Regions from separate parts of the Psychrobacillus sp. NPDC093180 genome, predicted to be linked through region 1. Evidence: riboswitches for the same ligand, from Rfam matches in the RefSeq annotation. Region 1 holds a riboswitch; each other region holds the start of a gene.
The links. Region 1 has a riboswitch for thiamine pyrophosphate ahead of ACIP9W_RS14535 (YkoF family thiamine/hydroxymethylpyrimidine-binding protein). Riboswitches for the same ligand answer to the same signal wherever they lie in the genome.
Positions count from the first base shown of each region.

Region 1 (10,410 bases):
TAAAAAATCAACGACATCTTTTGCTTGTGTTGGTAAGTCCTTATGTACTGCGATAACTACATCGTTCGGAGGAAATTCAGTTCCTTTTGACTCTTCCCAAGTTGCTTCATCATATGGATTATCTTCAAGTAAAGTTAAATCATAGCTAGCTGTAACCCATGTTGGTGACCAATAATAACCTACCCACGGAGCTCCCTTTTTGTATGCTCCTGCTAAATCTGCAACAATCGCAGAATCAGATCCTGGTGCTAAATAGTTATACTGCTTATCAAGGCCATATGTTTCAAGTTTCGTCTCCAAGTGTTCACTTACTACCCAACTAGATGGTGCTCCGACAATACGTCCTTTGCTACTATCTTCGGGATCTTGGAAAATCTCTGGATACTTCTCTAAGTCTTGAACCGTTTTTAAATCTGGTGCGATCGGCTCAATGCCTCTTTCTGCATCTCCTTCTATCACGTAAGTTGGAACATATAATCCTTGCGAGTTATCATTAAAGTTTGTAGCCACTTTAACAATATTGCCGCTATCAATTGCTTTCTCATAGATTTCTTTAATGTTATCGGTCCAGACTTCCATATTGACATTAACGTCCCCTTGTTCAAGGGCTTGCATCGTAGCAGCAGTTGTTCCACTTGTCACTTCCGTGTCATAGCCGTAGCCTTCCTCCACGATAAACTGCGCTATGCTATTATGTACACGAACACTATCCCATCCTGCATCGGCAAATTTAATCGTTTTAATACTGTCTGTACTTGCTTCTTCACTACATGCAGCCAACACTAAAACGGTGCAAAGTGAAATGAACAACATCAATTTCCTCATAACTTTCTACCCCTATTCTCTCTTTTTAAATTAGACGCACAGTCCTATCCTCCTCTTAATACCCGTCATCAATAAGTTTAAACATACAAAACTTTTAAAATTATTACACTTCCAAAATTCCCATATTTTTGGAGCATCTAATTTATAACTGTTTATGTTACTAGACTTGAAGTTTCATTGCAAATTGAATAGCCTGAAAAGTCTGTTATTTATTTATTATTATGAATATTTGGAATCAAATTTATCGTTAAATAGTGCATGTTTAGTGGAATTTTTTATGAAATTCAACCCTTTTAATATAGGCCTTTAGATGCTTTCGGTAAAAAATATTAATAATGCTCTTTTTGAAGTGGAAATGCACAAACAACTAGCTTTGCTCTAATAGAGTAAATGGGAATGATGAATGGTATGAGGCACATAATAGGGAACTGCGCGTTAGTGCGTGAAAGAATGAGACGCATGGCGGCGCTTCGCTTTCCGCTAGCGTGCGCCGAGCCGCTGCGTCGCGTGTGACTACAGGGTCTCGCGCTCCCGCATTAAATCCCTCCAATTAAGTAGTGCAGAATAAATATGTCCAAAAAATGGATAAGGGCGACCAAACAGCTGTCGAAAGCAACTAGTTCTAGTCTGAGAGCAACCAAACGACTGTTGAGAGCAACAAGTTGCAGTCTTACAGCAACCAAATTACCCCTGAGAGTAACCAATTTTTCGTGACACAAGTTTACTTGGGATGAGACACTAATAATGGCGCCTCATTGGAATTACTTTACTAAAAGCATCAACTGGCTTGGTTTTGTCGTGTTCAAGTATGACTTTGTCGCGTTCATAGGCTAGTTTGTCGTGTTGACACTATGTTATGTCGCATTACACCATTTATTGGTATTTAATAAGCGGAAAAATAAAATAGGCAATTTGGAATCGATTACTTTTCGATTCCAAATTGCCTATTCATCAAACTACCCGATTTTCCGTTTCTTTTCCTTCCAATACTGCCTCAATAGCTTCCGCATTCATCTGCATCATAGCCATTCGCGTGTGAATACTGGCACTACCGATATGAGGTAGCACGGTTACATTCGATAAAGTGAGGAGTGGATGATCCATTGGCACTGGTTCTACCTCAAATACATCAAGCCCAGCCGCCCAGATTTTATTAGTAGTTAGCGCTTCGTATAAGGCTTGTTCGTCAATAATTCCACCGCGTGCTACGTTAATAATTGCAGCAGTTTCTTTCATCAATCCTAACTCACGTTCTCCAATTAATCCTTTTGTTTCAGCTGTTAATGGAGTTAGCAAAACAACAAAATCTGATTCTCGCAAAAGGGTGTCTAGTTCTACATACGAAAAACCGAATTCTTCCTCCGCCTCTATTTTACGAGTACGATTATTATACAAAACTTTCATGTCAAAACCTTTTGCACGTCTTGCTACTGCTTCCCCTATGCGTCCCATACCGATTATTCCTATTGTTGCACCAAACACATCCATGCCTGTGAGACCCATCGGTGTCCATGATTTCCATCTACCTGCACGAAGATCACGTTCTGCTTCTGTTACCCGTCTAGCTGTCGCTAAAAGTAAGGCAAACGTGAGATCAGCTGTTGTTTCTGTTAAAACTCCTGGTGTATTGGTGACAACGATATTCCGCTCTTTTGCCGCTTCCACATCTATATTATTGTAGCCAACCGCTAAGTTACTAATTACTTTCAAGTGTGGCAGGCTTTCTATTAGTTCTCTATCAACTTTATCTGAAAGCACGGTCCATAGTGCATAAGCGTCTTTTGCTTCCGTTTTTAACTCCTCATAGGTCATTGGAATTTCTTCGCTATGCCACATTTTCACGTCAAACTTTTCTTTTAATGGATCGACTATTTCATTTGGTAATTTTCTAGTTATAAATATTTTTTGCAAAGCACTAACCTCCAAACGCTCTAATAATTTTAGCATGGACGAGTTGGTGAAATTTTTCAACTATATTTACTTTGCTATTTTCATAAGGTATACTGGGGGCACATAAAAAAACTACATACCGTTTTTCGCACTAGGGGTGCCCATTATGGCTGAGATGCGAGCATTTGCTCCGATCCCTTATAACTCGATCAGGATAATACCTGCGTGAGGAAGTGCGGTGACTTTCCGAATTTTTTATAGTGGATAAGTGGCTGCATCTTCACGGATGTGGTCTTTTTTTATGAAAATTTTTCGGGAGGTTTTTATAATGCAATGTGGTTTAAGCCCTATCGTCGGATTTCGTTTTTCGTTACATCCGATGACCAATGATTTTATTTCGGTGATTAAAGGAGCACTTCAAGAAACGGATACGTCGAACGTGTGGATGCATACAGATGATGTATCTACGGTCATTCGCGGGAAACAAGTACATGTATTTAACGTCGCAAAAGCACTAACGCTACATGCTGCTAAAACAGGAGTGCATGTTGCGTTATCAGGGACTTTTTCTGCTGGTTGTCCTGGAGATACTGCAGGGGACGTCTTTTTAGATAAAGGCGATGAGGTGGCGAATGTGGATTCAACGAAGCAATATGTCTCTTCTCAATTTGCTTTATATCCGATGAATAATCCGAATTATATGGATGTCATTTACAGAGAGGTGGAGCGTGCTAAAGAGCGTGGGGTATTCAATGAATCGATGCATTACGCAAGCGGTATTCACGGAGATATTCATGACGTCTTTGCTTTTTATGAGGAGACATTTACACATGCTCGTTCGGAAGAGCATAAACATTTAGTTATGACGGTTTCGATGAGTATTAATAGTCCTTCACATGGAGGTCAATGACATGTTGAAATCTTGGAAGTTAAAAGAGATTGTATTGATGTCTTTATTTGCAGTCGTGTTTGGGATTGTGTATTTATTGTTCTTGCACGTCGGCAATATTTGGGCGGGATTTATCGGTCCAATCGCGTATGAATGGATTTTTGGTATTTGGTTTATCGTGTCTATTATTTGTATGTATATTATTCGTAAACCTGGTGCCGCTGTCGTTTCCGAAACTATTGCTGCTGCGATTGAAGTTTTGCTAGGTAATGCAGTGGGACCAAGACTAATTCTTTCAGGAATTGTTCAAGGTTTAGGGGCCGAAGCTGTGTTTGCAGCGACCCGCTATAAACGATTTGATCTGTGGGTACTAATGCTTGCAGGGGTTGGTTCTTCCATTTTTAGTTTTGTGTACGGTTACTTTTTAGGTGGATTTTCGGTGTATAGCACTGGTTATGTTGCTTTAATGCTCGGCATTCGCATATTAAGCGGTGCAATGATTGCAGGTATAGGTGGAAAAGCAGTGGCAGACGGATTATTAGCAACAGGTTCTCTTCGTGGGTATGCTATTTCACGTTCGAAAAAGGGTGAGGCTCGTGCATGAGGTTATCCATTTTGACAAAGTGAGTTTTCGTTATCCAGATGAGGAAAAATGGATACTGGAAGAGCTTTCGTTTACCGTTAAGCGCGGGGAACGAATAGTAATTACTGGTCCAAGCGGTTGCGGTAAAACGACATTACTTTATTTGTGCAATCGATTATATCCTGATAATTGCGATGGTATTTTGTCTGGTTCCGTGAAACTATTTGGGAAAAACAGCTCTTCTTTTATTCCCGGGGAAATAAATCATCGCATTGCAACGGTTTTTCAAGACCCAGATTCCCAATTTTGTATGCAAACAGTCGAGGAAGAGCTTGCATTCACATTGGAAAACTTACATGTAAAGCGGGATGAAATGGAGAATAGGATTCGTGAAGTATTGGCACTAACTGATTTAACGGAGTTTCGATATGCAGTTATCCAAAAGCTTTCCGGTGGTCAAAAGCAGCAAATTGCTACTGCATGTGCACTTATCATGAAACCGGAAGTTTTGTTATTAGATGAACCGCTTTCTCATTTAGATCCATTTACTGCAAAAAAATATGTAGAGTGGTTAGAGGAGTTACAAAAAAAATACGCGATGACGATCGTTGCCATTGAGCATCGACTCGATTTATGGGGAGATTTTTTTGAAAGAAGTATTTCATTGAACAAAAATGAAATTGCTCCTATTTTGATAAAGAGGAAAAGCAGTAAACAGAAAAACAATTCCCTAGTTGTTAATAAACTGCAAGCTAATACCTATTTGCAAGAAACTAGTTTCACATTAAAACGTGGAGAAGTAGCTGTGCTTGCAGGACCAAATGGTAGCGGAAAATCGACTTTGTTGAAAGCGTTATGTGAGCTTATTCCTTCTAGCGGGACTGTAGAATCTAAGCTATTAGGCTATGTTCCTCAGTCACCTGAGTTTTTATTTCTCACCCAAAATGTGCGAGATGAAGTTGGCTTCGGTGGTGGGAATAATACGGAGGATATAATTGCTAGATTGCAGCTGCTCCCTATTGCAGACTCTCATCCTTTTGCTGTGAGTCATGGGCAAAAGCGTCGTGTGGCGATTGCTGCAATGCTTTCAGACGGGCGAGAAGTTATTCTAATGGATGAACCGACTTCTGGGCAGGATGCGAAAGCCTTATCGGAGTTATTTCAATTAATTGATGAGCGAGCCCGAGAAGGTACGACATTTTTAATTGTTACACATGATATGGAATTTGCTTACTGTTTGGCCGACTCGATTTTATTGATGAATGATGGACGTTTGACCGGGCAGTTTAACGCAGACATAGTGTGGAGTGATGATCAATTGTTGATGGACCATCATCTGCTCTCTCCAAAAGAGGTGATTCTTCGTGAAAAATGCTTTGCATAGAATGAATCCTTCCGTGAAGTTTTTAGCGATTACTATTTGTATGTTCACTATGGCGTTCTTTTTCGATCCTTGGACACCACTAGTATTTTGGGCAGGTGTACTTGTGCTACAATTCTTCTTTAGTGAAATTAACTGGAAGAAATGGCTGTTGTTCATGCTTCCATTTTTTGTGACGTCTTTCGGTTATTTTTGGACTACACTTGTTTTTGCGGAAGACAGTTCAGGATCTGTTGTATGGTCTATTTGGAATTTGCAAATTACTGAAACACAGTTAAACCACGCATTGTCTCTTAGCTTTCGGGTATTGGCGTTTTCTAGTTTATCTTTATTATTCGCTTTGACAACCAATCCTGTGACGTTCATTTTAAGCTTGATGCAACAATTAAGACTTTCTCCTAAAATTGCGTATGGTGTAATGGTTGGTTATCAGTTTTTGCCTGTCCTGAAAGATGAGTTCGTACAAATTGGTCAAGCTCACCGATTGAGAGGTGCGGGTGAGGAGAAAAATACGTTACAGCGACTGCTTGGAGTTCGAAAAATTTTAATACCTATGCTTGCGGGCGCTGTCAGAAAAGCAGAAAGAGCGGCATTTGCAATGGAAGCTAGAGGTTTTACTGGCGAACGAAGAAGTAGTTATTTTCGAATAATCTCTATCGGGAAAATGGATGTCGTGTTGGTAATTTTGTTTTTGTTCGTGTTAGTTTTAAGCTGTACGAATAGACTATGGCTTAGTTAATATAGAAGTAGATATATTAACTAAGGGGTGAAAAGTATGTCTTTTGTTGCCTTACTTCGTGGGATTAATTTGGGTGCTAAAAATAAAGTTGATATGAAATCTTTGAAGACTCTGTTTGAAGAGATAGGTTATGAAAATGTACGAACGTATATACAAACTGGAAATGTCATTTTTGATAATACTATTTATGATGTTCTGTGTCTTGAGCATATGCTTCGCGAAACATATAGCTTTGACATTCCAGTTGTCGTTCGCTCGAAAGAAGAATTAGAAGAGATACAACAGCATCCGATTTTTTTAAAGGATCAAGTCTATGTTATGTTTTTAGCGAAAGAAATTTCGGACGAGCAGCAAGCATTGCTCGATAGCTTAGTAGACGATGAATTTGTTGTTTGGAATCGTCGAAATGTCATTATTAGCTTGTCGAAAAACTATCATCAGACGAAATTTACCAATGCTTTTTTTGAAAGAAAGCTTGGTATGGCATCTACTGCACGGAATCGGAATACGGTGAATAAAATAGTGTTGAAAATGTAGATTGTTTCCACCTTTTTTGGGTGGAAACTTTTTTGGGTTGCTCTGGGCATTGAACTGGTTGCTTTGGACTTAATTTGGTTGCTCTTTCTTCTAAATTGATTGCTTTCATCGCCTTCTTAGTTGCCCTTGCCTATTTAATAGAATAAATAGCCCGCTATGTATTAGTTTTATTTATGTGAATCGATAATTATAATAGATTTTTCAAATGACCCTCTTTAGGTTAAGCTTAAACTAGAACAAAACAAGGGGGATTTATCATGTCATTTATTTTTAAATCAATCGATCATGTTCAACTCGCAGCTCCTAAAGGTTCAGAAACAATCGCTAGAAACTTTTTTAATGGAATATTAGGATTTCAAGAGATTGAAAAGCCGGAGACCTTAAGAAAAAAAGGCGGTGTTTGGTTTGCGTTTGCAAATTATCAAATTCACATCGGTATCGAAGAGCCTTTTGCTCCAGCCAAAAAAGCACATCCAGCTTTTCACGTTGAAAATTTGGATGCGCTGAAAAAACATTTAACAAAAAATGAAGTCAGTTACATTGTAGATACCGATTTACCAGGGGCAAACCGGATTTATATTCATGATCCGTTTGAAAATCGCATTGAGATTTTAGAGTGGATTTGATCAGGCATAATCAACAAATCCTTACTCCTTCTATTTCTAACTAGAAGGAGTATTTTCAAGTTTTACTTTCTTTCTTGTTCTTACTGAACCATTCCAGGAAAAATTTGTTCCTATTCTTAGCAATAATTCAAGTGGTCCTCTTCTAAACTTCTTTAAATACAAGAAACTACATACGCACTGTATAACAAATACGCCCAGTCCAAGTATAATGCTATTTAACATACCTAGTTTTCCAAACAAGCCCAAACCATAGCCGTAAAAGACAGATGTACATATGACACTTTGCATAATATAGTTCGTAAGCGAAAGCTTTCCGACACTTTCAAAGGCGAGAAAAACCTTGGAATTAGAGAATGCTACAAATAGAAGGGCAAACAGAGATATGTATCCAACAGATAGAAGCTGAGCACCAACATTTAATAACATTGCAGACCAAGCATTTTCTTGTAAAAGGACACTAGCACTTTTTAAAGCAAGACCGATCGGCAAGAGTACTACACCTACTTTATACCACTTCCGTTCCGCTCGAGGTCTAGTAAACAAGTTTGCCTTTGCTGCCGCCATTCCAAAAAGAAATAGTGGAGCCGTTACAAAAGGAGCTAAAATGATCACGAAAATCATAAGAAATTCCTCCTCAAATAGAGGTGGTATTTCATTATTTCGATGATAAGAAATTTCTGAATAAGTGCCATTTGCATAAATATCATTTGTTTTAGTTATATAAGTCGAAAGTTTTTCTGCTTGTTCCTTCGTTTCTTCCAACACTCCATAGTTCATGGCACTCGTTAAAAGGAATAAAATAACTCCCCATATGATAAGCGTTTTTACCTTTCTGTTTATGAAAAACAATAAAAAGAAACCCATTAGTCCATAGAAAGATAAAATGTCGCCTTCCCAAATATATGTGCTATGTAATATACCAAGTACAATAAGTAGCAGGAACCGTCTGACTAAATGCCATCTTGCCCTAACTTCTTTTTTCCTTAAAGATTCCACTAGTTTGATCAGTGAATATCCAAACAGGAATGTAAAAATTGGCATGAAACTGCCTTCTATCACTATTTTTATAAATTGGTATGCTCCTGTGTCTAAATTCGACAAAGAGAAGTAAGTTATTTCATCTTTTCCCCACATTCCATATTGAAATATAAGCATATTCGCTAGTAGTATTCCGAACAGACTGAGGCCCCTTAAGCCGTCTATTAATCTTACTCTTTCCATTTTCACTAAAACCCTCCTAGAATTTTGTATCGCTCATTTGATAGTATAAAAGAAGAAGCTTATACGAGCATGAAGCCTTCCTTAAATAAATCTTAAATTTTGGAGTGGATATTGGTGTTAGATACGAAAATTCTAGTTGTGGACGATGAACAAGCGATTGGAGACATGGTAGATATTATTTTAAGAAAAGAAGGTTTTAACCAGATAGATGTATGCTCCAGTTATCAAGCTGCCGAATCACTTATAGCAGAAAATCGATATGATTTTTTTATTTTCGATATTATGCTACCTGATGGTACTGGCCTTGATTTGGCTAAAAATGTACGCACCAAATCAGATGCTCCCATTTTTTTCTTAACTGCAAAGGCTAACGATGCCGACAAACTTCGTGGATTTATGTATGGGGCAGATGATTATATTACAAAACCTTTTAACCCAATGGAACTTGCTGCTCGTGTGAAAGTGCAGATGAGACGATATAAATCATCTTCTCCTTCTCCTATATCAAGGCAAGTATTTGACTTCGGTCGTTTCCAATTCGATATCTCTGCGGCGGAACTAACAGTTGCGGGGAATACAACGATTTTGACAGGAAAACTCTTTCACTTACTTCAGCTTTTTTGTGAACATCCAGGCCAAATCTTATCCAAAGAACAAATTTATGCTCAAGTTTGGGGTGAAGAGCATTTTATAGATGATAATACAATCATGGTTCATATTCGAAAACTTCGGGAAAAAATAGAAGTGCAACCCGGGAATCCTAAACTTTTATTAACTATCCGAGGTATAGGATATAAATTGATAAGTGAGGAGCTTTAAATGGGCTTATCGACAAAAATGACTACTCGTTTTTTAGCTTATTTTTTTGTCTTTTATGCTGTATTGCTTATTGTGTCGATTGGGCTCATTGCCTATTTTATTTATGCTGTAATGGAGAATAATAGCTATACAGATATTCGTGAATTAGATGCATTTGAGCTTGAGTCCGATTTTAAAAAGAATCCGAATGGAACTTATCATTTATCTCAAGATTTAATAGATTCAGCACGTGAAAACAATGGCCTTGTTCAATTGGTCAATAAAAACGGTAAAGTCCTTGCTAGTTCAGAAAATAACAGCGATTGTTGTCAAAGCTACACTATTGCTGAGTTTGTAAACATGACAAAAACGAAAGAGGCATTCGTGTGGGACCAGGGTAATGACTTGTTTATTGTGTTTATTGAAAAACATCCTGCAACTCAGTTACTCGCTCTAATAGTTCAAGAAAATAGTGAAATTTTGTCGGATGACATAAAAAAGAAGCTAGCCGAAGCCGACGCTATTTTTGAAATTTATTCGCCAGAGGGAAAGAGAGAACAAGTTGTTTTTGGGCCAACAAAGCAAGCACTTAGTGGAATCGAGATACTAGCTAGTTCCCATAATTACGCTGAAATAAAAGAAGTCGTTGCTTCCAGTGTACTAAATAATGGAACGGTTGCTGTTGTCAGAGTCAATAATGCAAACTACAACCCTTTTGAGCCAGCTTTTATAGATGGCATGAAAAAATTTGGAATAGGCCTTCTTTTATTTCACCTCATTCTTTTTTTCTTCACTATATTATTTTCTTTTTGGATTGGGACACGCTTTGGCCGTCCTGTTTTGTACTTCCTTAAACGTATTGAAAAGTTAGCGAAGCAAGACTTTAAACCTTTAGATGATCGAAAATTAAGGAATCATAAA
Region 1 covers NZ_JBIVOJ010000009.1:79,448-89,857, forward strand. Annotated here, with positions in the region: gene ACIP9W_RS14525 (ABC transporter substrate-binding protein) at 1-825, opposite strand, end outside; gene ACIP9W_RS14530 (2-hydroxyacid dehydrogenase) at 1,777-2,772, opposite strand; TPP riboswitch at 2,859-2,964, shown strand; gene ACIP9W_RS14535 (YkoF family thiamine/hydroxymethylpyrimidine-binding protein) at 3,044-3,625, shown strand; gene ACIP9W_RS14540 (ECF transporter S component) at 3,630-4,208, shown strand; gene ACIP9W_RS14545 (ABC transporter ATP-binding protein) at 4,201-5,571, shown strand; gene ACIP9W_RS14550 (energy-coupling factor transporter transmembrane component T family protein) at 5,552-6,307, shown strand; gene ACIP9W_RS14555 (DUF1697 domain-containing protein) at 6,344-6,844, shown strand; gene ACIP9W_RS14560 (VOC family protein) at 7,102-7,470, shown strand; gene ACIP9W_RS14565 (DUF418 domain-containing protein) at 7,507-8,691, opposite strand; gene ACIP9W_RS14570 (response regulator transcription factor) at 8,806-9,510, shown strand; gene ACIP9W_RS14575 (sensor histidine kinase) at 9,511-10,410, shown strand, end outside.

Region 2 (10,410 bases), on a different contig from region 1:
TACATCTGTAATATAGAAATGTAATTTAGAAGCCCAGAAATGTGGATGAGTTGTTTCTAGCGCATCGCCATATGCTTCTTTCTGAGCGGCTTCCATCAAATCATTTAATCTTGTTGCAGAGACCATTCCCTTTTTACGTTCTTCATAGAATCTAGTTTCAAATAAATAGCGAGCATGGATATTCATAAAAAATGCTACACTACGTTGAATCTTATCTTCTAAAAGAGCGATTTTTTCTTCGTCTGTTTTCGCTTCTTTTACTGCAGCATCTGCAACAATCATTTCAGCGAATGTGGAAGCCGTCTCCGCTACTCCCATTGCATACTGACGATTCATCCAATGTACCGGTCTTAAAGCATATGAGTGAAAAGCATGTCCTAATTCATGAGCAAGCGTCGAAACATTGGACATAGATCCACTATACGTCATAAAAATACGTGACTCTTCTGAAACAGGCATCCCCGTACAAAAACCTCCTGGTCGTTTGTTCGGACGATCTTCCGCTTCTATCCACCCTTTTTCAAAAGCATTTCTAGAAAACGCTGCTAGTTTAGGTCCAAACTCTTTGAAATGCTTCAAGATAAATGCTGCACCTTGTTGAAAGTCCATTTTTTCAGTAGAAGCGCTAACTGGTGCATCCAGGTCATACCAATGCATTCTTTTTTCGCCTAGCATAGCCGATTTTCTCTGTAAATATTCAACAAAAGGTGCTTTGTTTTTGGAAATAGCTCCCCACATTGCATCCAGTGTTTCTTGTTTCATGCGATTGATTTGCAACGGTTCTTGTAAAACGGAATCCCAGCCTCTTTTTTCGTATACAGCAAGTCTAAAGCCAGCTATATGGTTTAGCGTTTTTGCAAAAAAGTCTTCTTTCTCTGTCCAAGCAGTTTCTAACGCATTAAATGATTCTTTACGAATAGCAGCGTCCTCGTGTGAGCTTAAATTATTCGCTTGTCCAACAGATAACACTTTTTCCACTCCATCTAATGTTAACTTGATGCGAACATCACCTACAAGCATATCGTATAGTTGACCCCAAGCATGATATCCATCAACGCTTAGATTTGTGATCATATCTTCTTCTTTTTCAGATAGCATTAGCTTTGCTTCGTTTCTCCATTCGTTTAATACAAATGCAAATGTAGAAAGTTCATTTGTTTGAAGCAAATCTTGCCATACTGTCCCTTCTGTTTGTCCAATCTTTTGCTGGATGGTAAGCATGGAGGAGGATAGTTTAGCATATAGCATTCCTACTTCCCCTTCTAATAATGCCGCTTGTTTATCTGTTGTGTCTTGAGCTTGGAAGCAACCGATTACTGCCCCAGCTTCTGATAAATTCACTGCAATATCCTTCAACTTGTCAATTGTATGTACTATTTTGTTTACATCTTGGATGGATGATGGTGTATAAAAGCCTTTCAGTTCCTCTTCAAAGGCTACCAATTTATTTTTCACTTCATCCAAATGCTTTCTAAGTGCCGTTGAACTACTTCCCCCTACAAAAAAAGAATCTAAATCCCATACAACTGAATAATTTTCTTCAATCATTTTAAATTTCCCCCTAAAGTGACAGTTTATTTAGAAATCTAGTATACCATGTTTTGTGCTACTCGATTATCCGGTTTTCGTCACATAATATTCATAATTGTAATTTGTCGAACGATTATTTCAAAGGTATACTTACTATAGAGAAGGAGGAGATCGAATGGTCAAAATAATCCTTTTGATTTTAAGCTTAATAGCTACTATAACTGTACATATACTTGCCAACACGCTTCCTATAAATGGTCAAACAACTGTAAGTATTTTAAATAGACTTCCGATATTTTTCACACCTGCCCATTATGTATTTTGCATTTGGTTCATCATATATCTATTATTAGTATGTTGGATTTGGAATAGTATTAAAGAGTATTCGGCTATGCGACAACTCCCTTTAAAACGAGTTCTACTCTTCGCCTTTACTTCTATTTTTCAAATAGCGTGGATTCTTTTTTGGCATTTTGAGCTGTTTCATTACTCATTAATTTCAATGATTGCTTTGCTTGGAACCTTATTTTTACTTTATATAACTTATCCAGTTCTACAACAAAATTGGATGAGTAGATTGCCTATTTCTATTTATTTTGGTTGGATTTTTATCATGACGTTTATCAATCTCGATTATCTTTTAACTTACTATGAATTCAGTGGTTTAGGAATTACAAAATCACTGTGGACAGTTATTTTCTTAACTATTGCCACAGCTATCGCCCTTCATTTCCGATATCATTTCGCTGATCGTGCGATAGTAATTGTTTTTATCTGGGCATTTTTAGGTTTAGCCGTTCGTCATATGTTTAACGAGTTACTCATTTCAACCGCTTCTATATTTTTAAGCAGTGTGCTAGTGGTAGGCATCCTGTTCATCAAAAAAACGCCATCGAAATAAATATTTCGGTGGCGTTTTTGAATGGCTTAATCTAATTTTGTTAACAAAATCGGTCCTTCTTTTGTAACTACAATTGTATGCTCTATTTGAGCTACCAATGATTTATCAGGTGTAACGAACGTCCATCCATCTCCAGACTCTACAATATGTTCTGCTTTTTCGGAGATAAATGGCTCTACCGCAAGTACCATACCTTCTTTTAAAATCGTTGGATCCCAAGCATCATAATAATTTAGTACATGCTGAGGTGCTTCATGAAGTGACTTTCCAATTCCATGCCCCGTTAAGTTCATAATAACATGTAAACCATTGTCTTTTGCTTCTCTAGCTACAGCTTTACCGATTTGGTTTAGGCGAGCACCTGTCTTCACTTTTAACATCGCACGATTGAAGGCACTTTCTGCTACTGTACATAGTTTTTCTTTTTCTGAATAGCCTTCTCCCACGACGAATGAAATACCAGTGTCAGCAAAATATCCATCGCATGACCCAGACACGTCAATATTGACCATATCCCCTTCTTGAATGACACGTGATCCCGGAATTCCGTGCGCAACTTCCTCATTTACGCTAATGCAAGTATATCCCGGAAAATCATATTCACCTTTTGGTCCTGAAATGGCACCTGTTTCTGCAAACATTTTGCCTGCAATTTCATCTAGCTCCTTGGTAGTAACACCAGCTTTTGTTGCTGCCTGCATCGCATCGCGTATTTCTGCTACAATACGGCCGATTTTTTTTAACGCTTCTAACTCTTCATTTGTTTGTACAATCATCTATATAAGATCCCTTCTCCATTAACTGTACAATAATCATATCATATTTATACTCTATTCGGCAGTAAAAGGCGTGGTGCTTTTACGAACAACACCGTACAAATAAATGCCGCGACTAAAAATACTGGTATCATATAAGTAGAATTATATATGATCGAATATAAAACCGGATTTTGATCTCCAGCAAATTCACTAAAAAATAGAAATCCAGATGTTACATGTGCTAAATAACGAAGAAATGCCGCGATAAACGTTCCAGCAATAACGACTGAAGCCATTTTCTTCGTGTCCTTGTTTTCCAACGCTCTTATAAATGCCGGTCTAAAGAAACCAGCGAATCCTGCCACCATAAACGCGATAAAATAATCGATTGCTACTTGTAAAACTACAATTTCAAAAGACAGCGGTGCTGGGTAAAAACGTCCAGTCACTACTTGCAACAAACCGATTAAAAATCCAGTGATGAGACCTGCTACAACTCCACGTCTGAAAGCAATCAAAATAATTGGCACTAGCACAAATGTAACGGATCCACCTTGTGGCATACTAAATCCAATCATATCTAATACATATCCTAAAGCTGCAAATATAGCTATTTCCACTAATAATAATACTCTTTGATTTCTCATTGTAATCCCCTTTTTTGCCCACAAAAAAACGACACCCGGGATAGACCCAGACATCGCGCGATTGTCAGTTTCCATCCACATCCCTACGCAAGCATTAACTTACAGGTTCGAAGGGTACGATCTCAGCCGCATAAGCGACGCCCCTTGTGGTTATGAATTATTTAGTTCGAGTTCATTGTAGCAGTGTAAAATAAGGAATGCAACCCCTCTTCCTTCATTGGTATACTTATAGAAATAAAAAATAACGGAGGGGTTACAAATGATAGAGTTATTGAAAGATTTAATCCGTATTAAAAGTGATGATTTAGAAGGAGCGAACGAAGCTCTCTTATTTTGTAAAACTTGGCTTGAAAAACGTGGTATTACACCAACAGTATATGAACATGACGGTAAACTTATGCTTGTTGCAGAAATAGGCAGTGGTGATGATTGTATCATATGGAACGGGCACGTCGATGTTGTTCCTGGGGAGCTAGAACAATTCGTTCCTTATATAGAGGGTGATTTGTTATTTGGAAGAGGTGCTGCCGATATGAAAGCTGGCGTAGCAGCGATGATGCAAGCCTTCTATGAGCTTTCATTGGTCCCCCAAAAAATTTCCCAAAAAGTACAATTGCATATTGTAACAGATGAAGAAACTTCAGGAGATACATCAAAGTATCTTGTCGATCATGGATTTCACGGAGATTTCGTTATTTGTGGTGAGCCGACTCAATTACATATTGGATTACAAGCGAAAGGAATTGTCCAATTAGATATCGTTTTAAAAGGAAAATCTAGTCATGGAAGTCGCCCATGGGAAGGAATTAATGCGATTGAGCAAGCATTCCTTTTCGATCAGGAAATGCGTAAGCTTTCTTTTTTAACAGCTAGTAATACATTTTATGATTATCCATCTTTAAACTTGGCAAAAATACATGCAGGTGAAAGATACAATGTAGTCCCGGACGAATGTATTATGTCCTATGATATTCGTTTTGTTCCCGGCCAACATGCAGTAGACATTATAAAGGAAATAAAATATATGACTAGCAGTCTCTACCCAAATAGCGAGGTCATATTTCATTCTACTGCACCTGCCGTTACGACAGAAGAAAACAATAAATATGTAAAAAAACTACAACAAGTAACTTCTACTTTATCCGCTCGCCCAACTAAGTTATTTGGTCAACATGGCTCTGCTGATACTCGATTTTATGCGGAAAAAGGTGCAGGGGCAATTGAGTTTGGACCAAGTGGTGCTGATTGGCATGGAGAAAAAGAATATGTTTTGATTTCATCTGTGGAGCGATTTAAAGAAATTTTAATTTCATTTATTTTGGAATGAATTATTGTGATCAAATGGAAAGGAGGTCCTGATAAGTGGTTAATAATAAAATGTTAAGTGCATTATCCTATTTTAGTGTATTATTTGCGCCATTCATTGTACCGATTATTGTCTTTTTTGTTTCACAGGATAAAGAAGTAAAACATCATGCAAAAAAGTCACTTCTTTCTCATATCATACCAGTTGTCCTTATGATTATTATATTTATTAGTATATTTGCAACTACGATCCCCTCCTCTACTTCGATGGTCATAATGTTTGAAAAACCATCTTTTTGGGCAACATTTGGGCCGTTGTTATTTATCATAATCTATATAATAATTTATTTAATTGTTTTAATCTGGAATATTATACAAGGCGTTAAGGTCTTAAGATAATGTTTATGATACACTCATAATGGGAATATAGACAGCATAGAGAAAACCCAGGGAGAGATAATGATGAAAGTAAAAGCGATCGTAAAAACTGCAATCAAATTAGCTCCAATCGTCTTACCGATTGTAAAAAAGGCAATACAAGCAAAAAAAACAACGAAATAATCAAAAGCTGTCTCCTTTTTCGGGAGACAGCTTTTTAAATGTATGGTTTTAATGTTGTTAATGATAGATAATTTTCGAAGCCTTCTATTCTGGAAACTGGTGATGTTACGGTTTCTTTTTGACTCTTTATAATTTCTTCAAATGAGAGAGGATTCGGATTTGGTAACTCGTTTGGTCGTACATGTAAGTTTTTATTATAATGTGCAAAGAACGCATTTGCCATTATCCGGTACCCTTCCATCGAAGGATGTACATCAGCCGGATTTGGAATAAGTTCCTTGTCTTGAGATGCAAATTCTTCTTCTACAGATACATATATTGCACCGTTACTTTCTGCTTGTGTTTTTAATATGGAATTCAATGTACTAAGTTCTTGTTGAACACCTTGCTTTTGCGCTTCATGTACATGCGGATAAGCAAAATAATACCCCATTACATAAACTTTTGCTTTTGGAGTTGCTTTTTTTACTTCTTTTATAATTTCAACGATATTTTTTCGTACATTATTTAAGGCAAAATCAGCTGGAATTTGTTGATAGGAAAGTGACCCATTTGCTGGGTTTGCTTGCACCAGTCTTAGTAAATCATTTGCTCCTGCAGAAATTGTTACGAGCGTTGCATTTTTTAGTAATTCTTTTGCTTCCTCTGATTGCACAGTGGACAGGATGTCAGCCGTCGTATAGCCCGGGAAAGCGAGCCCTTTCGAATAAAAAGCAAGCTGACGTGAACGTTTCAATTCCTGCGCTATTAAATCTGCATAGCCAGCATCAATTTCCCTATTTGGCGTTTGCCCGGCTGCCAATGAATCACCTATCGCAATATACACTTCCGGACTTTTTGCTTCAACAGACGCAGCCGAAAAAGGAAGCAATAAAAAAACGATTATAACAAACCATTTCTTCATGCTTTGTTCCACTCCTTAAAATGCCCAAGTACCTTTATGGAAAATAGGCTCTATTGTTCCATCCTCTAATTCACCCATAATATCCATATCTGCGCTACCAATCATAAAATCTTCATGGACGATGGATGTATTAAGACCGATTTGTTCTAGCGCTTCATGAGATAAACCGCGAGCTCCCTCTACACATGTTGGATATGCCTCGCCAATCGCAAAATGATTCGATGCATTTTCATCGAATAATGTGTTGAAGAACAATACATTTGAAGCAGAAATAGGAGATTCATGCGGAACTAATGCAATTTCCCCTAAATACTTAGCTCCTTTATCAGTTTGTGTTAGTTCTTGTAAAAGTTCATTGCCAATTAATGCCTCTATTTTAGTAATGGCACCATTTTCAAATGTCAACGTAAAGTCGTCTACAATATTTCCTTGATATACGAGTGGTTTCTTATTTTTTACATACCCATTTACACCAGTTTTTAGTGGTGCTGTATACACTTCTTCTGTTGGCATATTTGCAATATAAGGAATACCTTGTGCATTTTTACTAGCCCCTGTTAGCCAAATATGATCTTTTGGTAACTCCACTTGAATGTCTGTTCCTTCCGCTTTATAATGCAGCTTTTTAAAACGTTTTACATTTAAAAGAGCAGCACGACTTTCCAAATTGTTAATATGCTCTTTCCATTTTTGGACCGCGGTACCTTCTCCAACTCTCACCACTTTGAAAATAAGATCCCATAGCGCTTCCATTTGGCGTTCCGATTCTAGCTCTGGAAATACTTTAGCAGCCCATTTTTCAGAAGGAATTGCAACAATCGACCAAGTAATCACATCATTCATCACTGCTTTTCGATAGTTTTCTAATGCTTTTCCAGACGCCTTTTGAAAATTGGAAATTCGGTCAATTGACACTCCCTCCAACAAATCTGGATTGTCCGCATCTATCCATAATAATGCACCATTGTTTTCAATTAACTCGTCTCGCTGCATTGCTAACCATTTTGGATATTCATGAAATGCTTCGTCGGGAGCTAAATCATAAAATGCTCGTGCATTTAATTCATCGGTATAGTTTACATCTACTCGTTTTGCACCGGCTTCATACGCTTTTTTTACGATAAGCCTTGTAAATTCGATTGTATCTGTTGTTGTACCAATTAATAATGGCTGCCCCTCTTGAATATTTAAGCCAACTTTGACAACTAGCTCCGCGTATTCTTCTAGCTTTTGTTGGAAATTCATCTTTATTTCCCCTTTTTCTCTACAGTTTTAGAGTTTCCTTCTATTAATGCACCACGATGCCAGATTTTTTGAACCGGTTTGCTCGGAAGCTCTTTTGTCCATTTCTTATATGTTTTTTCATCTGAATAAGTTAATAAAGTTAATACTTCTCCATCTTTTCCTGCTCGACCTGTACGTCCAGAACGATGTAAATATTGTTCGATCGAATGCGGAACATCTACATGAATGACATGGGTTAAACCTGAAATATCGAGTCCACGTGCAGCCACATCTGTAGCTATTAAAATGCTTACTTTTCCATTTTTAAAATCATCCAATGCTTTTTTACGTTCTTCTTTTTTCATCTCCGAGTGAAGGGAAACAATTGGAGCATCCATATACAATAATTTAGAATCCTTCATGAGCAATTGGTCTAAACTATTAACAAACGCGAGTCCTTTCATCCCTTTTATGTGTGAGAGTCTTCTTAAAAGATCTGTTTTGTCCCTTGTCTCTGTTTTAACGAAACTATGGATTACTTCACCCTTCGCAGGAATCTCTTCTGCTGATACTTTAATACGTACTGGGTTATCCATCATTCTATCTGCTACTAACTCAATTTCATCTGTAATTGTTGCAGAAGTAACAACGAGTTGGCTTTCTACTGTTGCATCGATTAATCCTTTTACAGTAGTGCGGTGTTCTCTGCTTAATAATTGGTCGCCCTCATCTAATACGATTGTTTTAATTTCGTGCATCTTTAATTTTTTCGTCTTTACAAGTTCTTGTAATCGTCCAGGTGTTCCTACGACAATCGTTGGCTTCTTTTTCAGTGTGTCTATTTGTCTTTGGATATTAGCTCCACCGATTAATTGCGCAACAGTTATGTCTGTACCTGTAATCCACTCACGAAAAACTTCAATAATTTGCATGCCAAGCTCTTGAGAAGGGACGATTACTAATGCTTGCACTTGCTTCTTCGTCGGGTCTACTTTCTCTAAAAGCGGAATAACATAAGCTAATGTTTTTCCTGTTCCAGTTGGAGATTCTGCTACTATATCTGAACCATCCAACATATGTGGGATTAGTTTGGTTTGTATTGGCATCTCAAATGCGAAATTTGCTTTCGCCCATTTTTCTTGTAATGTTTCATTTAAATTTTGTAAAAAAGTCAAGTTTTATTCCACCTCATCTATGTTTGATTCAAGTGTACCACACTTTTATTATCGGCAATTAGTGATTCGGAATTGAAAGAATTCACTAAAAAAGTATACATGAACTTTAAGTGTATTTAGTTTACCCATGTTATTTAAATGAGAGAGTTTCTAAGCATAGGATGTCCTATAGTAAAGGAATCGCTTTTTATGATTAGGGAGTGATGACAATTTATAAATACGCATTTGCACAACGTTTGCCAAAAATGAGTCACAGTCATCGTCGGCTCACTCCAAGTAAACTTGCTGTTTTAGGAATTGGTTGCTTTCGTGCTGAAGTGATTGCTTTCCGATTAGAAGTGATTGCTTTCACTGACCAATTAATTGCTCTAAGCTGCCTTATGGATTCTAATACTAAGAAACGTTATATAAAATCAATAGTTAAGCATAAAAAAAGCACCTTATTTATAGGCACTTTTCACTTTCTTCTTCTGCTATATATTCTTTCATTAATTCATAATAATTTAGTTGATATAATTGTCTTCCATCGATTTTAAATATTCCTTTGTTCACTAGATCCTCAATTATATTATCACGTTTTTCTTCCATTTTTGATTCTTTCATTTGCATGTTCATAGTTGTCTCCTTGCATAGTTAATACAATGTATGTTTACCCAAATTAGAGGATAATAAACTACTTTTTAAAAGCTTTCGTGATAACTGGAAAACGTCTATGGATGAACAAATAACATAGATAACCTAAAAACGCACCTAGTGTATTCAGCCAAAGATCGTCTACATCGCTGCTTCTACTTTGAGGAATTTGCGTAATTTCAATAAAAAGCGATACGCACAATCCCATGATTACTGTATTTGGAAAATATACCATCCTTCTATAAAGTAATGGTAACAAAAAACCGATCGGCATAAAAAGAATAATATTTCCTAGAAAGTTAATATAAAAAGGTTGCCAAAATCCTAAATACACAATCGCATTATATGTTTCTTTTACAACCCGAAACAGCTGTAAGTTCACGCCTGTTCCATAGACTTGCTCCGCTCCTGACTTCGGAAGAATGGTTTGAGAAAATAGTCCGATGAGAACACATATAAACAGAAGAAACCCGATTTCATGCAAGCTTTCCTTTACATTAAATCCTCTTTTCTTCCAGCGAGCGATACGCCAAATAATCACAAGTGGGAGAGCTATACAAATAAAAAAGAACATATCGTCCAAATAAGCCATAATGACAGTCATTTATTCACCTGCTAACAATTCCTCTAAAAATTTTTCACGATGATCTAAAAAATACTTGGTTATTTGGTAATGGCCCGTCATTTCATATTCCACTTCTTCAATTTCCCCATGATCAAAGCTAAGAATGGTAGCATTAGGATAACCTAAAATAATCGGGGAATGCGTGGC
Region 2 covers NZ_JBIVOJ010000018.1:27,048-37,457, reverse strand. Annotated here, with positions in the region: gene ACIP9W_RS20510 (M3 family oligoendopeptidase) at 1-1,548, opposite strand, end outside; gene ACIP9W_RS20505 (tryptophan-rich sensory protein) at 1,706-2,431, shown strand; gene map (type I methionyl aminopeptidase) at 2,458-3,207, opposite strand; gene thiT (energy-coupled thiamine transporter ThiT) at 3,255-3,836, opposite strand; TPP riboswitch at 3,900-3,991, opposite strand; gene ACIP9W_RS20490 (M20 family metallopeptidase) at 4,096-5,163, shown strand; gene ACIP9W_RS20485 (magnetosome magnetite crystal formation protein family) at 5,199-5,540, shown strand; gene ACIP9W_RS20480 (SGNH/GDSL hydrolase family protein) at 5,737-6,606, opposite strand; gene ACIP9W_RS20475 (aminopeptidase) at 6,622-7,851, opposite strand; gene ACIP9W_RS20470 (DEAD/DEAH box helicase) at 7,854-9,005, opposite strand; gene ACIP9W_RS20465 (Fur-regulated basic protein FbpA) at 9,450-9,620, opposite strand; gene ACIP9W_RS20460 (VanZ family protein) at 9,679-10,242, opposite strand; gene ACIP9W_RS20455 (AAA family ATPase) at 10,243-10,410, opposite strand, start outside.
Region 2: another riboswitch for thiamine pyrophosphate. It lies ahead of thiT (energy-coupled thiamine transporter ThiT); the one in region 1 lies ahead of ACIP9W_RS14535 (YkoF family thiamine/hydroxymethylpyrimidine-binding protein).

Region 3 (10,410 bases), on a different contig from region 1:
ACTTTAAATTGGCCAATTCCGGCTCCTTCAGAAAGTCTTCCTCTCGCTCGCTCTCCTGCTAAACTCATTGCTGACATTCCCGCGATACTCGCAGAAAAATAATCATCTGTTGTTCCTGCAAAGCTAGCTATTAAGGAGGTTGTCATACATCCTGTACCTGTTACTTTTGTTAACCATATATCGCCGTTTTCAATTTGAACAATCTCTTTTCCATTAGAAATAATATCAACTTTTCCACTCACTACTACAATACATGAAAAAAGATTTGCAGCTTTCTTCGCAAGTTCTTCACTATCCAATGAGTTATTCCCTGCATCTACACCACGTGTTTTCCCATTTCCACCAATTAGTGAATCTATCTCACTTACATTCCCTCTAATAATTGCTACTTTTATCTTTTCTACTAGTTCTCCTGCTAACTTTTTTCTATACGTTGTAGCTCCTACTCCGACCGGATCAAATATAACGGGGATTCCTTTTTCATTTGCAGCTTTCCCAGCTAATAGCATTGCAGAAAAAGTCTCAGCTTGAATTGTTCCTATATTCAGCACTAGTGCGTTTGCTAATTGCACCATTTCCTCTACTTCTTCAACACTTGTTGCCATTACAGGAGAAGCTCCAATTGCAAGGGTTACATTTGCACAATCATTGATTGTCACCATATTGGTAATATGATGTACGAGTGGGTTTCGACTGCGGACAAGTGAGAATAAGTCACTTACTACTTTTCTATTCATCTAGTATTTCTCCTATCTATTTCAATCCCATTTTCGAACTCTCATATAAATCATAAAAATGATGTGTCGGTCCGTGTCCTGAACCTAAAGACAAACTATGCTTAATCGCAGTAGTTATATACTGTTTTGCTAATGTCGCCGCTTCAAGTAAAGTAAAGCCTTTTGTTAGATTTGCTGCAATTGCAGAAGATAATGTACAGCCCGATCCATGTGTATTTTTTGTCTGAATTCGATTCGCTTTTAACCAATGAAAGTCCACTCCATTGTAGAAAAGATCATTTGGAGGCCCCATCAAATGTCCCCCTTTTATCAGTACAGCATCCACCCCCATCTCCATTATTTGCTCACACGCTTTATACATTTCCTCTTCCGTTTGCAATGTTCTACCTATCAATACTTCCGCTTCTGGAATATTTGGTGTGACGATGGATGATAGAGGAAGTATTTTTTCCTTTAAAGCTTCCACTGCAGATTTCTCCAAAAGATAATGGCCACCTTTTGAGATCATTACTGGATCTACTACAATATACTTAGGTTTATATTTTTTTAATGCTTCTGCTACCACCTGAACTGTTTTAACATTTCCAAGCATCCCAATTTTCACTGCATCGACTTGAATATCGTCAAAGACTGCTTCTAATTGGTCTTGAATGATATTCAAATCAATTTGTTGAACAGAGCGCACCTCTTTTGTATTTTGGGCAGTCACCGCCGTAATGACAGACATTCCGAATGCCCCATTTGCAGAAATTGCTTTAATATCCGCTTGGATACCTGCTCCTCCTCCTGAATCAGATCCTGCTATTGTAAGCACTGTTTTCATGTAATAATCCTCCCATCATTTTGTTTTTCATCATCACTTTTAACAATCCAAACGCTAAAAAGGCTCCGGTAAACGAACTAAACATAAAGGCTGGCACAAATCCAAAAAGTGTTAGTTCTTTTCCAAATAGAAGGACGCCTATTGGGTACGTTGCAATGGCACCGAGAATTCCAGTACCAACAACTTCTCCAACAAATGCAAATCCAAGCTTTTTCGTTTTTGAATACAAGAAACCAGATAGAAGTGCGCCAATTACACTTCCTGGAAAAGCAAAAATAGAGCCCGTACCCAATAAATTTCGTAAAGTAGAAACGATTAATGCTCCCCCAACTGCATACCATGGACCTAACAACACAGCCAAAAGTACATTTGCGAAATGCTGGATTGGGAAAATCTTAGCAAAACCAACCGGTATAAATATGAGATGACTAGATATGGTCGTTATCGCAATAATGACCGATGTCAAAGTTAGCTTTCTTGTTTTATTCATTCTTTTCACCTTCTACCTTAGATTGGCCATTCTTCTAATTGATCGTTCATTTCCCAAAATAGATACTCGAACTTAGACGTCATTTGAAAATGCTCTTCGATCCGAGAAAGTTCTCTTTCGGGTTTACCTTCCGTTAACGTATCCATTAGCTGGATTAACCACTTTGCGCCAGCTGCAAATTCTTCGGAATCATATGTTTCAATCCATTTTGCATATTTGTTTGTGGACAAACTATCCCCATATTGTGCGCGAAGTAGCTTCCCAATTTCCCAGTAATCCCAAGCACAAGGGAGTAAACAGGAAACTAATTCTACAAGCGAACCATTTTGAGCAACATTTAACATATAGCGTGTATAGGCTAAATTAGTAGGAGTTGGCTTAGTAGCTTCTAACTCCTCTCTAGAAATGCCAAACTCTGCAGCGAAAGCACGATGTAAATCCATTTCAAAATGGAGTGTATCGTGAAGGGTTTTAGAAAAGTTGGTCATCATTTCTAAATCAAGTGATTTTTGAACTCCTACCGCAAAAAGCTTCGAATAGTCTAATAGATAGACATAATCCTGCTTCATATAATGAATAAACTTTTCTTCAGCCAATGTTCCTTTCCCTAATTCCTGCACAAATGGATGTTGATGATTCTTCGCCCAAATTGGTTTTACATTTTCAAATAATCGTTCACTAAATTTCATTGTAGAAATCATAAGATATACCTCCTGAAATATTGGTTTCTTTTATTTTTTGGTATTGCACCATTGGTAAATAAATAACAATAGAGTTTGAGTAAACAAGAGTAGTTCCTCTATATTTAGTTTTTCATTAACCGAATGCGCTTCTTCCAGTTTTCCTGGACCATAAATAACTGTCGGAATTCCAGCTTGTCCAAGCCAGCCTGCATCAGTAACAGATTTGGACATCCCAATTTGGACTGGATTTTTGTCTATCTGCCCATGACACGCTGCCAGTAGTAAAACTGCTGGATGTTCCACATCCATTTTTAATGCCGGAAATATCTCTCCTCTTTCTTCAATCATAGATTTTCCACCCCAACGATATTGAAGAGGGTTTTCTCTTAACCAAGGATCCGCCATCGCTACTTGGTTTAAATGATTTTCTATTTCAGTAGTAACTGATTCGTACGTTTCATCCGGATAAAAATGTACCGTAATCCAAAGTCTGCATTCATCTGCTATAAAAGCTGCATGCCTGCCACCTTCAATAACCGCTGGATTTATCGTTGTTGTGCCTGGAGCAAATCCAGGATACTGTTTTGTTACTGCCCAATGTCTCTCCAAATCTTGAAGACCAGCAATAATTTTCATCATTTTTTCTATGGCACTTGCGCCTTTTATTAATCCTCCTGCATGCAACATTTTCATCCGCATGGCATCATGGAAAACTTCCTTACTTTTAATCGTTATCCAACCAGTTATTACTCCACCTTGGCCGTGAATTTGACGATCACTTCCATCTACTACTAGAGCAAAATCAGCCGTATATCCTCTTTCTATACAAGAAAGCGTTCCCGCTTCTCCCGCCTCTTCTCCAATAACAGACTGAATTTGTAGATCACCTTTTATTTCAATATTTAACTCTTTAAATAGTTTGACAGCGAATAACGTTGCGGCCATTGCACCTTTCATATCAGAGGTACCTCTGCCAAATACATATCCATCTTTATTTGTTAGCTTAAATGCTGGCACAGTCCAAGCACTCTCATCCCCAACTTCTGCCACATCAATATGTCCGTTAATGATTAGACTGTGATAATGCAATCCATCTGCTCCTCTTTTTATTCCTACTACATTCGGATCATTTGGAAACACATCCCAACTATCGGTTTCAAATTGGTGTGCTTCTAAAAAGTTGGCAATATAATTTTGGATCTCCTCTGTATTTCTTGCAGGAGGACTAACTGTTGGAAATCCAACTAATTCTTCCAGTATCAGAAGGAGTTCCTCTTTACGTTCATTTACTGCTTTAATAATTCGATTTTGTATTTCTTTCTCCATTGCTTTTCCCCTTCCAAGCAATATTTTTCTAAACAAAAAACCGCTCTCCATAAACGGAAAGCGGCTGTTTTCTACATAATTAAACTAAACGAACGACAGTAGGGGCCCAGCTGCTTCCCTCCGCTAGTATTAACTAGATCAGGTTCAAAGGGTTTACATCCATGATGTGTCTCAGCCTATAATAGGCTCCCCTAGCAGTCATCTATTTAATTGTTCATGCATCTAAATCTTAACACAACTATTTAGAATTACAAGAATGTTTCGCTAAATACTTGTATAACTATACTTGCTAATCTTCACTCTTTTTAAAGCTTAAAAGTTTAGCCTGCAAATGTTGACAAACCTCATTATGTTGATTTAGTGTTTCGCTCTCCACTACTACTATGGCTTGGTTGGGCTTTGATTTAGAAGGCTTGATCTCTTTAATTGTGCTCTTAACATATAAAACATCTGTTGGACGAGTAGGTCGCGGCCAGTTAATCTCTCCGCCAGCTCCAATCACCCCTTGAGCAAAAGGCAAACTCTCTGTCAACAATTTCATCGTAATCGATGCAGTATGCCAGCCACTAGCAGCTAATCCATTGAAAAAAGTATTTTCCGCCAATTCCTCATCACAGTGGAAAACTTGGGGATCGAACTCACGAGCATAGCTTTTGATTTTGTCGGCGCTTAAAGTATATTTTTCACTGATAAAAGTGTCCCCTACTTTTAAATCCTCTAAATACAAAGCTTGTTTAATCAACTAAATCACACTCCCGATAAAATTTATTTTCTTGTAGAAAAAACTAAGCTTATTTACTACTTCATTGAGCAGATTATTAGTGTCAGTGCTTTACATAAAAAAGGCATAATCATTTGTATACCTTTGGAAATCCTCCTTTTTCAAAATATATGTATATACATATATTTGATAGACAGTGAAAATGAAAAGACATATTTCTTTTCAAGTTCATGTATATACATATATAATGGTATAAATTAAAACTTTATCTGTCAAGAGGCAATTTTCAGATAAATAAGCGAATGTTTTATTTTAATTAAATCTAGTGAATGAATGATAAAGGAGAGAAGCTTGATGACCGACAAAAACAGTGAGATGGATTATATCATACAATTTTGTGCCTGTGCCAACCTTAGAAAAGCAGCAAGAACTGTAACACAAGCCTATGAAAAACAAATGCAACCTACGGGTTTGAAAGTCACTCAATACTATATGTTAGTAAACATCGTCCGGCATAAAGATATTTCTATTAGCAAGCTAGGAGAGATTATGTTGCTTGACCAAACTACTATTACTCGTAATGTGAACCTCCTAAAGGAAAGCGGCTATGTTAACATTACTAGAGATAAAAATGATTCAAGAACAAAAACTATTTATATAACTGATATAGGTCTTGCCAAATTAGAGGAAGCAACACCTATTTGGTTACAAATCCAAGAAAAAGTTGAAAATGGTATGGGTAAGGAACAATATAATAATTTGTTAGAAACGCTAATGAATTTACAAGAATCTATCGAATAAGACTCAGATAAACAAGTATTTAAAATGGCGCATTCCTGTAACAAGAAATGCGCCAGATAATATTTATATCTTTTATTTCTTTTCCTTGATCTGTGATTTCAAAGAAAGCTTCACAACATCATCTAAATATTTCGTTGTTTGATATCCGTAAATCTCCATTTTTTTTGGAATATCATTTTCACTATAAAACTTAGCACTATCAACCGTAGTGAAATAACGAGGTTGTTCAAGTTCTTCATATCTAAAATCAGGTTGATTCAGTTCGTAAGTTACCCCATTTTTATCAACAAGTACTGCCTCCGAATTCATCTCCATTGCACTAGATGACCCACCATACTCATTTACAAAATTGTAATGAAACGTCTCATAAGCTCGATTCTCCAATTCACGATTACTTATGATAATATTGGTAGACTGCTCATCTTCCTGCTTGTCTATAGAGATTGTACTTCCTGCATATTCAAAAGTTTGTGGATATTCCCGGTTATCATCCAATTCAATCGTTTTTTTGATATCAAACGTTAAATTAGCAGATTCTAGTTGAACATTAACCTCTTTTGGTTTTTCTCCAAAAAGAGGGTCAAAATGCGTTTGAAAAGTTGTCCAATTCACATCTTGCTGTAAATCTACATAAGAGTTTCCATACATATCCGCTTCCATCTTTTTATTATTCACTTCTAGATTGTTCAAGTTAAGATTGTTTATCCGTTTTTCTGTTAAACCATGATTAATACTAAATTGAATTGTTGTAGCTGTAGGTGCAACGGTTAGTTTTTCAAATCGAATCGGAATTCCTTCTATTTCTATTACTTCATCCACGGTATACACGGTGGAAGGCTTTTTGGTTACAGGTATCTCGAAGTTCCACTCTCCTGTTTTATTTTCAATATTTTCATAGCCCATGAAATTTTGGGATTCAGAAGAATTACGAATCAATTTATAAAGACCTGTAATTTGAATTTCGATTGTTGCGCTATCGGTATTAAGAGGCAACATACTAACTTTTCCTCGATACACGTTTTTTTCTCTATTATTGACATCTGATTCTAGGTCAGGAGGATAATACCTTGGATATGTTGAATTGTTCATAATTTCAAATCCATTTTTTACTAGCATTCCATTATCATAATTCATCATATATTGGCTGTCTTCCACTGTATCTTCAATTTCATAAAATATGAGTGTCTGAAAATCATCTGCAATTACGCTCTTTATCGTAATTTTTACTCCTTCGTTTTCTGCTTCCAGGTTCAGCCTTTGACCAAGATCTTGTTGTAAAAAGGAGATCAATTCCGGATCTTCTTCTGTCCATGAATAGTAGAGGTTGGCAAATGTACCTGTAATAAAACCTATACCTATTAATATGGCGAATGCACTGCCCAAAACAAGTCCCATTCTTTTACGTTTCTTATTCTTCTGTTGCCTGTACTTCTCGTTTTCTTTTAGCTTTTCTTTGATGTTCTCCATGAGATCAGTCGGCATATGCAAGTCTTCTATTCTATCTGTAAGATTTGATAGAGTCGATATAACATCCTGAAAGGCAGCCAACTCCTCCTGACATTGTTGGCATCCGTATATATGTACTTCTAAATCGATCTTTTTCGAGCGTTCCATTGTTTGTTCTAAGTAATCGAGATAATCCTTTTGATATTCCATACAACCATGAAAGTTCGAACCCGACCATACTTCATTTTTGAGTTTCTGGATTCCTGAAGTCAACAACTCTTTCAACTTCCCCACTGAAACTTGGAGAAGATAAGCGGCTTCTTCTTGAGTAAATCGTTGTACGTATGTAAGGACGATCGCTGCTTTCTCATCCTGTTGCAATTGATCCAGTGCTTTGAAGATACCTTGACGAGCTCCACTTTCTTTACTTTTATCCCGAGAAACCTCTCGGCAGTTATGTACGAATATGGACGTAACCCACGTTTCGAATCGCATTTTACTTTTAAAACGAGGCAATTCCTTTTGGGCATATAAAATGGTCCGGTAAAAAATCTCTTCGATTTGTTGTGGACTACTGAGATAACAAGAGCCGAGTATATAGAACGATTGTTGATGCTGATTTAACCAATCGACGATTAAATCCCCACCTTCTCTTCTAATGGTAGCGATAGAAATAGAATTTGCTGTTGCCGTAATCATCCAATTGTCCCCCCTTTTTGTTCGCAAATCATTTACTTCATTTGAATATAATATTTTTCTATAAATTACGATGATTGTAAATAATGATTTATTTATAGAATAACAAACTTCTTTGTAAATCGTAAGTCTATGTGTCTAGATTCCATCTAATAAAAATTCTTCCTTTTGTTAAACCTTTAACTAAGTCTGGAATTTTAAAAGCTGAACTAATCGATTGGATTAGTTCAGCTTTTAAATAGTCAGATATAAAATTATAATTTAACTAATTCCTTGAATAATTCAACACCCGATTCAATCAGTTCATCGCGGAAGTCAAACTCATTTGTATGAACATGTGGGTAATCTTCCCCATTACCAATAAAGAAAAATGCACCTTTTGTCAACTTTGTATAGTGTCCAAAGTCTTCTGACCCACGGAATGCTTCTTTCATTTCCACTAACTCTATTCCCTTGGCTTTTGTAACGAAACGAACTTTATCTGCACTTTCTTTATGATTGAACGTTTCTGGAAATTCATCATTATATTGGAAACTTACTTTTAATCCGAATTCCTCTGCTTGGGCTTTTGCAAAGTTTTCAAGGTTTTCTTGTAGTCGATCTAGCTCCTCTTCGTAAAGAGCACGTATCGTCATACGAAGATCTCCTTTGGATGCAGCAATACCAAAAGCTTTTTCTCCTACATCGATTTGTACAACTGTACATAGGATAAGACCTTTGTTTTTTTCCGGTGAGGTGAATCTAGGAATCGCACCGAGAATATTACCGATAGCGAAAGAGGGATTGACTCCCTTTTCTGGCTGACTGGCATGAGTAGGAGCACCTTCTAGATGTATGGTCATCCCTTTAGATGCACACATCGTTGTGCCATCTATAATCCCAACAGACTTGTAAGGGAATCCACTCATATTATGGTAGGCATAAATTTCATCAATATTGTGTTCCTTAACGAAATCAACACATTGAATAGCACCATCCCCTGTTTCCTCTGCAGGTTGAAAGAGGAAAAAAATATCTCTATCAGCACCCATTTGATCGATCTCAAGCGCAAATCCTGCTAGTGTTGCTGAATGGCCGTCATGACCACATTTATGTGCTTTTCCAGGGATTTGAGAACCCCATGGCAGTTCGATATATTCATCCATTGGAAGCGCATCAAAATCGGCACGGAAAGCAATATTTGGCTTATCAGTTCCTGCCCGGTATATGCAATAGAACCAACTTCCATTATCTATAATCTCTAGTTTTGTATTCGCTCCCAAAAAGTCCATTAAATGTTTTTTCGTCCAAACTTCCTCGTTAGATAGTTCAGGATGTTGATGTAGTTCATGTCTTAGTTTTTTTGCTAATTCATAATTCTCGTTTTTCATTTTATACAGTCTCACTTTCTAATCTCTTACTTGTTGCTGTCGCTTTTTGAGTCGCAAGGCTGACAACTACCGTAACGATTAAGTTAATGATTAACATATATAAACCATTATTAATATCTAAAATAAATGAAGGTAAATTTGGAAATACCGTTGCTACAGTAGTCCCTGTCGCTGCAGAATATAATGCCAATGATACACCAATGACAATACCGCTGATTGCGCCTTGTATCGTAACAAAGTTCTTCTTTTGCAAACTAAAAATTAGCGCTGGGAATAGCTGCATAATAAAGTTATAACTTATTAATTGGAGGAACACGATTGCACCATGTGAATTTAATGATGCATATAGACTAATAAGCGCTGCAATGCTCGCAAAAAGACGAGCGATATTCATTTGCTTACGAACAGAAGTATTTGGTTTCAACGGCATATAAATATTAGAAGTGATCATCGAACCAATGGTAATAAGCGCGACAGAACACGGTACTAAAGATGCCAATAATCCCGTCGCTCCAATGAACCCTACAAACCATGGATTAAATGTTTCAAGCACCAACTTTATTAATGCCAAATCACTTTCAGCGCCTGCTAAAGTCGGAATCGCTAATATTGCAGTTAAACCGACAAGACATGCAAATAGCTGCATTAAGGAATATAAAGGCATTAAAATTGTATTTTTACGAAGGGCTTTGTCATTTTTCGCTGCATAAGTCGATAAGAATGAATTTGGCCAAAGATATAAACCTAAACACATTAAAATAACAGTAGAGACATACCATACTAGACTTAAGCCTGTTTCCGGAAATATTAATATATTTGGCTTAGCCACTGCAATTTCTTTCACCATTGATCCAACGCCATCATAAAAATGGAATGGTAAGTAAAGACCTAGAAATAAAAGGACTCCAAACATTAGAACATCCTTTACCAAAGCTACACGAGAAGATCCATGAAGTCCCGAGATAAGTGTATAGATTAAGACAATAATACTTCCAAACCAAATGGCTGCTGTAGAAGAAATTGCCCCGTAGGATGCGACAGACACAAGCAATCCCATCCCTTTTAGTGCCATTACGATTGTTGGAATAATGGCAATAGCACCAACGATTGTAACAAGTTTCCCTAAAAACGAACTATTATATTTTTTCTCGAAAAAGTCACCTTGTGAAATTAGATTATGCTCCTTACTATAGCGTCTAATCTTCGGTAATATAAAATATCCAATAATACAAGCAATCGAGATATAGGACATGATATAAAGCGTCGCAATTCCACTATTATAGGCTAGTCCCACTAACCCAGTTAGAGAAAAGGCTG
Region 3 covers NZ_JBIVOJ010000003.1:65,913-76,322, reverse strand. Annotated here, with positions in the region: gene thiM (hydroxyethylthiazole kinase) at 1-737, opposite strand, end outside; gene thiD (bifunctional hydroxymethylpyrimidine kinase/phosphomethylpyrimidine kinase) at 754-1,560, opposite strand; gene thiW (energy coupling factor transporter S component ThiW) at 1,529-2,050, opposite strand; gene tenA (thiaminase II) at 2,068-2,751, opposite strand; gene ACIP9W_RS05825 (acetylornithine deacetylase) at 2,782-4,059, opposite strand; TPP riboswitch at 4,158-4,262, opposite strand; gene ACIP9W_RS05820 (MaoC family dehydratase) at 4,349-4,801, opposite strand; gene ACIP9W_RS05815 (MarR family winged helix-turn-helix transcriptional regulator) at 5,135-5,581, shown strand; gene ACIP9W_RS05810 (DUF4179 domain-containing protein) at 5,654-7,726, opposite strand; gene ACIP9W_RS05805 (M20 metallopeptidase family protein) at 7,978-9,093, opposite strand; gene ACIP9W_RS05800 (sodium:solute symporter family protein) at 9,095-10,410, opposite strand, start outside.
Region 3: another riboswitch for thiamine pyrophosphate. It lies ahead of ACIP9W_RS05825 (acetylornithine deacetylase); the one in region 1 lies ahead of ACIP9W_RS14535 (YkoF family thiamine/hydroxymethylpyrimidine-binding protein).